Orrella dioscoreae: one gene and its partner. The protein of the gene in region 2 interacts with the protein of the main gene of each other region in a pairwise test. Links are inferred from orthologs where the notes say so. Each region holds a gene or a part of one and is shown on either strand. Other genes may lie near its edges.

Region 1 (3,842 bases), 1.9 Mb from region 2 along the record:
ACCCGCCGGCGGCCAAGGCCGAGGGCGACGAGGAACCCAATTTCAGCGAGGATGCGCTGTCCGATCTGCCAGGCGTGGACTTGCGGGTGGATAGCCTGGCGCTGTATGGGCGCGAGCTGGGCGAGCTGGACCTGGAGGGCAGGAACCAGGAGCGTGGCCGCCGCTGGCAGCTGGATCGCCTGACCCTGAAAACGCCCGAAGGGACGCTGAGCGCGACGGGCACCTGGCGCACCAGCGGCCTGGATCGCGGCTTGACCACGGATGCGCGGCTGGAGGTGTCGGACCTGGGCAAGCTGCTGGGCCGCCTGGGATTCCCCGATCGGGTGAGCGGCGGACATGGCGAGATCAAGGGGGAATTGACCTGGCGCAACCTGCCGTGGCGGCACGATTATGCCGATCTCACGGGCACGCTGGATGCCAGCCTGGACAACGGCCGTTTCGTGCACCTGAAGTCACGCAGCGCGCGCCTGCTGGAGCTGCTCTCCTTGCAATCGGCGCAACGGCTGGCACGGCTGGACTTGAATCCGGCGTCGGCGCTGCGCGAAGGCTTCCCCTTCGATACGTTGCGCACGCAGCAGCGCTTTGCCAATGGCCGGGTCAGCACCGAGGGCTTCAAGGTGACGGGCCCGGCCGCGACCATCGTGCTGGCGGGCTCCACCGATCTCATCAATGAGCAACTGGACCTGCACGCCGTGGTGATTCCCAACCTGGACGCCAGCGGCGCGGCGATTGCCGCGGGCATCGCGGTCAATCCGATCATCGGGATCGGCGCGTTCCTGACGCAATGGCTGCTGAAGGCGCCGTTGGCGCGCGCCATGACGGCCGAGTACAGCGTGCACGGCAACTGGGAGGACCCCAAGGTCGAGCCCATCGATACCTCGGCCACCGGCCTGAAGGTCGAGCGTTCGACCGACCGCCTGCCGGAGCCGGTGGGCAACTGAGACCGGGCCGCGAGGGCCGGGCCGGATCGATTCCCGCGCCGCAAACGACGACGCCAGGCCGTCCCCTGGGGGCGCGAGCCTGGCGTCTGCGCGGGCGCAAGGGCCGCGAGGAGCCCTCCGGCCTGTGCCGGTCCTACTTCTTCATCATGTCGAAGAATTCGGCGTTGTTCTTGGTGGCGCGCATCTTGTCCATGATGAACTCCATGGATTCGATCTCGTCCATGTCGTGGATGAACTTGCGCAGCACCCAGACCTTCTGCAGCAGGTCGGGCTTGATCAGCAGTTCTTCGCGGCGCGTGCCCGACTTGTTCAGGTTCATGGCCGGATAGATGCGCTTCTCGGCCAGGCGGCGCTCCAGGTGCACTTCGGAGTTGCCGGTGCCCTTGAATTCTTCGTAGATCACTTCGTCCATGCGGCTGCCGGTCTCGATCAGCGCGGTGCCGAGGATGGTCAGCGAACCGCCTTCCTCGAGGTTGCGCGCGGCGCCGAAGAAGCGCTTGGGGCGTTGCAGGGCGTTGGCATCCACGCCGCCCGTCAGCACCTTGCCCGATGCGGGCACCACGGTGTTGTAGGCGCGCGCCAGGCGGGTGATGGAGTCCAGCAGGATCACCACGTCCTTCTTCATCTCGACCAGGCGCTTGGCCTTCTCGATCACCATTTCAGCGACCTGCACATGGCGGGTGGCGGGCTCGTCGAAGGTCGACGCCACCACTTCGCCGCGCACCGTGCGCTGCATTTCCGTCACTTCCTCGGGACGCTCGTCCACCAGCAGGACGATCATGACCGCGTCGGGGAAGTTGGTCGTGATGGCATGCGCGATGTGCTGCATCATGACCGTCTTGCCCGACTTGGGGCTGGCGACGATCAGGCCGCGCTGACCCTTGCCCAGCGGGGCGAAGATGTCCAGGATCCGGCCGGTGAAGTTCTCTTCGCTCTTGATGTCGCGTTCGAGCTTCATCGGCTGGTTGGGATGCAGCGGCGTCAGGTTCTCGAACATGATCCGGTGCTTGATGGACTCGGGCGGCACGCCGTTGACCTTGTCCACCTTGACCAGCGCGAAATAGCGCTCGCCGTCCTTGGGCGTGCGGACTTCCCCCTCGATCGAGTCGCCGGTGTGCAGGTTGAAGCGGCGGATCTGCGAAGGCGAGATGTAGATGTCGTCGGTGCTGGCCAGGTACGAGGTATCCGGCGACCGCAGGAAACCGAAACCATCGGGCAGCACTTCCAGGACGCCATCGCCAAAGATCTGCTCGCCCTGCTTGGCGCGGCGCTTCATGATGGCGAACATCAACTCCTGCTTGCGCAGGCGATTGGCGTTCTCGATTTCCAGGCCTGCGGCCATTTCCAGCAGCTGCGAGACGTGCTGCGCCTTCAGTTCATTGAGATGCATTGCTTGAGGGGGAAAGGGATAGGGAGGAGGGAATGCCGGCGGGCCACAGACGGGCCCGCGCGAAGAAAAACAATATTGGCGCAGTTTACAACGAACTGTCCAGGAATGCCGCGAGTTGGGACTTCGACAGGGCACCGACCTTGGTCGCGGCAACCTGGCCGTCCTTGAACAGCATCAGCGTGGGGATGCCACGGATGCCGTACTTGGCGGCGATGTCCTGGTTTTCGTCGACGTTGAGCTTGGCAACCGTCAGGCGGCCTGCGTATTCGCCGGCGACCTCTTCGAGGATCGGGGCGATCATCTTGCAGGGACCACACCAGGCGGCCCAGTAGTCGACCAGGACGGGTTGGCCGGATTGGATGACGTCGGCTTCGAAGCTGGCGTCGCTGACGGTCTTGATGTTTTCGCTCATGGTGATTGTCTCGCGGATATCGGGCCGCGCTGGCACGGGGGCCTGGGCCCGGGGAGCTGGGTACGAAGATGGTTCGGAAAGTTGAACGCCTGGGTCCCGCGTGGTTCCGCGCCAGCAGTGCGGGACGGGAACTGTAACGCAGGAAAGCATACCATCGAGAATACCACCGGCAGGCGGGGCGGACCCAAACGACCCTGCTCACTTCATGCCCGTTCCAGCTCGGACCGCGACAATCCTCGCGCTATCCGTAAAATGTCGGTTTTTTTCCACAGCAGTTGGGGATAACTTCTTGGCCACCACACCGCGATACACCGAATCCTCGATCCGGGTCCTGAAAGGGCTGGAGCCCGTGCGCCAGCGCCCGGGGATGTACACCCGCACCGAAAACCCGCTGCACATCGTGCAGGAGGTCATCGACAACGCCGCCGACGAGGCGCTGGCCGGCCACGGCAGGCAGGTGCAGGTCACCCTGCATGCCGACGGCAGCATCTCGGTCGAGGACGACGGCCGGGGCATCCCGGTCGGCCTGCATCCCGAGGAAAATGCGCCCGTCGTCGAACTGGTCTTCACGCGCCTGCACGCCGGGGGCAAGTTCGACAAGCAGGGCGGCGGCGCCTATGCCTTCTCGGGCGGCCTGCACGGCGTGGGCGTGTCGGTGACCAACGCCCTGGCCACGCGCCTGGAAGTCGTCGTCTGGCGCGACGGGGGCGTGCACCGCCTGGTCTTCGCCAATGGCGACGTCATCGAGCCCATCGCGCCGTTCCCCGAGGGCGGCCGCAAGAAATCGGGCACCCGCGTGCGGGTCTGGCCCGACGCCAAGTATTTCGACAGCCCTGCCATCCCGCTGGCCGAGCTCACCCACCTGCTGCGCAGCAAGGCCGTGCTGTTGCCGGGCGTGAAGGTGGTGCTGCGCAACGAGAAGACCCAGGACACCAAGACCTGGTTCTACGAAAAGGGCCTGCACGGCTACCTCGCCGAAGCCCTGGCCGGCGCCGAGTTGATGGTGCCGTTCTTCGAGGGCGGTGAATATGCCGGACGCGACCACGAGACCTTCGCCGAGGGCGAGGGCGCGCAGTGGGTGGTGGCCTGGACCGAGGAC
Region 2 (3,853 bases):
GATAACGATCGACTTGGCCTTGGCAACTTCTGCCGAGACTTCCTCGATGACTACCGCTTTCTCTTGGCGATTGAGACTCACGGTTTGAACACTCCATCAAAAAACGCGCGGAACATCGTTGTTCCTTGCGTCAACCGAATGCGGCGAACCTGGTCGAGATCTTCAATAAAGAAATCTTCCGTGGGACGCCGTCTGCGCTGGATCCGTGATCTGCACCACGGTATTAAGCCCTTGCCTGTTCGTGCTTCCCGCCCGACGGTTCCGAAAAACCGTTAGGACGGACTGCACGGGCTGGCTTGGGCTCCAGCGGTCTTTGACAGCAGCATCCGGAGAAGTCCGGATGCAGCCCAAAGTCTTGTAAAGCTTGACGGCCCGAAGGGCCCGCCTGGACTTAGGCGGCGGGGGCCGTCAGCGAAGCGATTTCCACGCGCGCGCCGCCACCCATGGTGGAGGAAACGGCCAGCTTGCGCAGGTAAACACCCTTGGCAGCAGCGGGACGAGCCTTGTTCAGCGCGTCAACCAGGGCAGCCAGGTTGCTTTGCAGTTGCTCGACGCCGAACGACGCGCGGCCGATGGTGGCGTGAATGATGCCTGCCTTGTCGGTGCGGTACTGAACCTGACCGGCCTTGGCGTTCTTGACGGCGGTGGCGACGTCGGGAGTGACGGTGCCGACCTTCGGGTTCGGCATCAGGCCACGGGGACCCAGAACCTGGCCCAGGGCACCGACCACGCGCATCGTGTCGGGCGAAGCGATCACGACGTCGAAGTCCATCTGGCCAGCCTTGATGCGTTCAGCCAGGTCTTCCAGGCCGACGATGTCGGCGCCGGCGGCCTTGGCGGCCTCGGCCTTGTCGCCTTGGGCAAACACGGCAACGCGCACGCTCTTGCCGGTACCGGCGGGCAGCACGACGGAGCCACGGACCAGTTGGTCCGACTTCTTGGGATCGATACCCAGCTGCACGGCCACGTCGACGGACTCATCGAACTTGGCGGTGGCGGTTTCCTTGATCAGCGACAGGGCTTCGGAAACGGGGTAGGTCTTGTTGCGATCGATTTTCGCGCGCAGGGCGGCGGTACGCTTGGACAGTTTGGCCATGATCAGATCCCCTCGACGGTGATGCCCATGCTGCGGGCGCTGCCAGCAATGGTACGGACGGCGGCGTCCAGGTCAGCCGCGGTCAGGTCCGGGGACTTGGTCTTCGCGATTTCCTCGGCTTGCGCGCGGGTCAGCGTGCCAACCTTGTCGGTGTGCGGCTTGGGCGAACCCTTTTGCACGCCGGCAGCCTTCTTGATGAGGACCGTCGCAGGCGGGGTCTTCATGATGAAGGTGAAGCTCTTGTCGGCGAAAGCGGTGATCACCACCGGAATCGGCAGACCGGGCTCCAGGCCCTGGGTCTTGGCGTTGAACGCCTTGCAGAATTCCATGATGTTCAGGCCGCGCTGACCGAGCGCCGGACCGATGGGGGGGGACGGATTGGCCTTACCAGCCGGCACTTGCAGCTTGATAAAGCCGACGATCTTCTTCGCCATGCTTTGCTCCTTGCGGGTTCAAACGTGCGACGCCGAAACGGCGCACTCCCCGGGGTTGAGAATCAGGTCTTTTCGACCTGGCTGAAATCGAGTTCGACAGGGGTGGCGCGACCGAAGATGGTCACGGACACACGCACCTTGCTCTTTTCGTAGTTCACATCTTCGACGTTGCCGTTGAAGTCTGCGAAAGGACCTTCCTTGACGCGCACCATTTCGCCCACTTCGAACAGCACCTTGGGGCGGGGCTTCTCGACACCTTCCTCGATCTGGGAAAGGATCTTCTCCACTTCCTTCTCGGAAATGGGGGTGGGACGATTGCTCGACCCGCCCAGGAAGCCGGTGACGCGGTTCGTGTTCTTCACCAGATGCCAGGTTTCATCCGTGAGCTCGAGCTCGACCAGGATGTAGCCCGGGAAAATCCGGCGTTCGGTGATCGACTTCTGACCGCCCTTGACCTCGACGACTTCTTCGGAGGGCACAAGGATGCGGCCGAATTCATTTTGCAGGCCCGCGCGCTCGACGCGCTCGATGAGCGCCTTGTGAACGCTCTTCTCCATGCCGGAGTAGACCTGCACGACATACCAACGCTTGCTCATGCGGCGTCCTTTATTTCCAGCCCAGCAGCACGCCGTACAGCAGCCACTCGATGCCCTTGTCCAACAGCCACAGGAACAGGCCCATGACGGCAACGAACGCGAACACGATGCCTGTCATCTGCACGGTTTCCTTGCGGGTAGGCCAGGAGACGCGCTTGACTTCGTGATAGGATTCCTGCGCAAAGCTCAGGGTGCGGCGACCAGGTTCGCTGAACCAGGCGATCAGGGCGGCGAGGACCAGGCTGCCGACGAAAACGCCGATGCGCAGGACCATCGGTTCGGCGCTCAGCACGGAAAAACCGACAATGCCGCCAATAATGACGAGCACGGCCAAGCCCAGCTTGAGCCGGTCGGTGGTGCTGGTCACTGTTTCTACGCTGGTGTTCGTCATCTTTTGACGCGGCCACGCCGAAAGGGCGCTGACCGCAATATCGCGGTGGCAGGGGCAGTAGGAATCGAACCTACAACCTTCGGTTTTGGAGACCGACGCTCTGCCAATTGAGCTATGCCCCTAGAACCTTTCGGTACTACCTTGACGCCAACGGCGATTCGCGGGCATCAAGTCTTGCAATCTGTCGTATCGACAAAAGGAGTTCCCTCTCGGCAACCCCTCATGGTACTACGTTCTGACGAATCATGCCGCGCGGGGCGCGGCATGATTCACCAGGGTATTACTTGAGGATCTTGGCGACGACGCCGGCGCCGACGGTACGACCGCCTTCACGGATGGCGAAGCGCAGGCCTTCTTCCATGGCGATGGGGGCCAGGAGCTTGACGACCATCGAGACGTTGTCGCCCGGCAGGACCATTTCCTTGTCGGCCGGCAGCTCGATCGTGCCCGTCACGTCCGTCGTGCGGAAGTAGAACTGGGGACGATAGCCGTTGAAGAACGGCGTGTGGCGACCGCCTTCTTCCTTCGACAGGATGTACACCTCGGCGGTGAAGTCCGTGTGCGGGTTGATCGAACCCGGCTTGGACAGCACCTGGCCACGCTCGACGTCTTCACGCTTGGTGCCGCGCAGCAGAATGCCCACGTTGTCGCCCGCCTGACCTTGGTCCAGCAGCTTGCGGAACATTTCCACGCCCGTGCAGGTCGTCTTGACCGTCGGCTTGATGCCCACGATTTCGATTTCTTCACCGACCTTCACCACGCCGCGCTCGATACGGCCCGTCACCACCGTGCCACGACCCGAGATCGAGAACACGTCTTCCACCGGCATCAGGAACGTACCGTCGATCGCGCGCTCGGGCGTCGGGATGTACGTGTCCAGCGCTTCGGCCAGCTTCAGGATGGCCTGCTCGCCCAGTTCGCCCTTGTCGCCTTCCAGCGCCAGCTTGGCCGAACCCTTCACGATCGGGGTGTCGTCACCCGGGAAGTCGTACTTCGACAGAAGTTCGCGGACTTCCATTTCCACCAGCTCGAGCAGCTCGGCGTCGTCGACCATGTCCGCCTTGTTCAGGAAGACGATGATGTACGGCACGCCAACCTGGCGCGACAGCAGGATGTGCTCGCGCGTCTGCGGCATGGGGCCGTCCGCGGCCGACACCACCAGGATCGCGCCGTCCATCTGCGCCGCACCCGTGATCATGTTCTTCACATAGTCAGCGTGGCCCGGGCAGTCAACGTGCGCGTAGTGACGCGTTTCCGTTTCGTACTCGACGTGTGCCGTGTTGATCGTGATACCACGGGCCTTCTCTTCCGGCGCCGCGTCGATCTGGTCGTAGCC

The links. Proteins that work in one complex are often made in the same cells at the same time.
Region 1: the proteins of nusG (region 2) and rho interact in binary tests that used the Escherichia coli proteins (3 or more experiments, as listed by UniProt). The link is inferred for Orrella dioscoreae from one-to-one orthologs.

What each region holds. Positions count from the first base shown.
Region 1 is NZ_LT907988.1:2,072,579-2,076,420, forward strand. What follows is about bases 204-3,139. They hold rho (transcription termination factor Rho), read right to left. Parts: upstream 2,332-3,139; coding sequence 1,075-2,331; downstream 204-1,074. Other genes in these bases: ODI_RS09695 (YhdP family protein), read left to right, coding at 204-941; trxA (thioredoxin TrxA), read right to left, coding at 2,417-2,743; parE (DNA topoisomerase IV subunit B), read left to right, coding at 2,949-3,139. Outside these bases: more of ODI_RS09695, read left to right, coding at 1-203; more of parE, read left to right, coding at 3,140-3,842. UniProt on the Escherichia coli protein: Facilitates transcription termination by a mechanism that involves Rho binding to the nascent RNA, activation of Rho's RNA-dependent ATPase activity, and release of the mRNA from the DNA template.
Region 2 is NZ_LT907988.1:135,633-139,485, forward strand. What follows is about bases 360-3,306. They hold nusG (transcription termination/antitermination protein NusG), read right to left. Parts: upstream 2,127-3,306; coding sequence 1,593-2,126; downstream 360-1,592. Other genes in these bases: rplA (50S ribosomal protein L1), read right to left, coding at 392-1,096; rplK (50S ribosomal protein L11), read right to left, coding at 1,099-1,530; secE (preprotein translocase subunit SecE), read right to left, coding at 2,137-2,517; tuf (elongation factor Tu), read right to left, coding at 2,798-3,306. Outside these bases: rplJ (50S ribosomal protein L10), read right to left, coding at 1-81; more of tuf, read right to left, coding at 3,307-3,853. UniProt on the Escherichia coli protein: Part of the processive rRNA transcription and antitermination complex (rrnTAC). The complex forms an RNA-chaperone ring around the RNA exit tunnel of RNA polymerase (RNAP).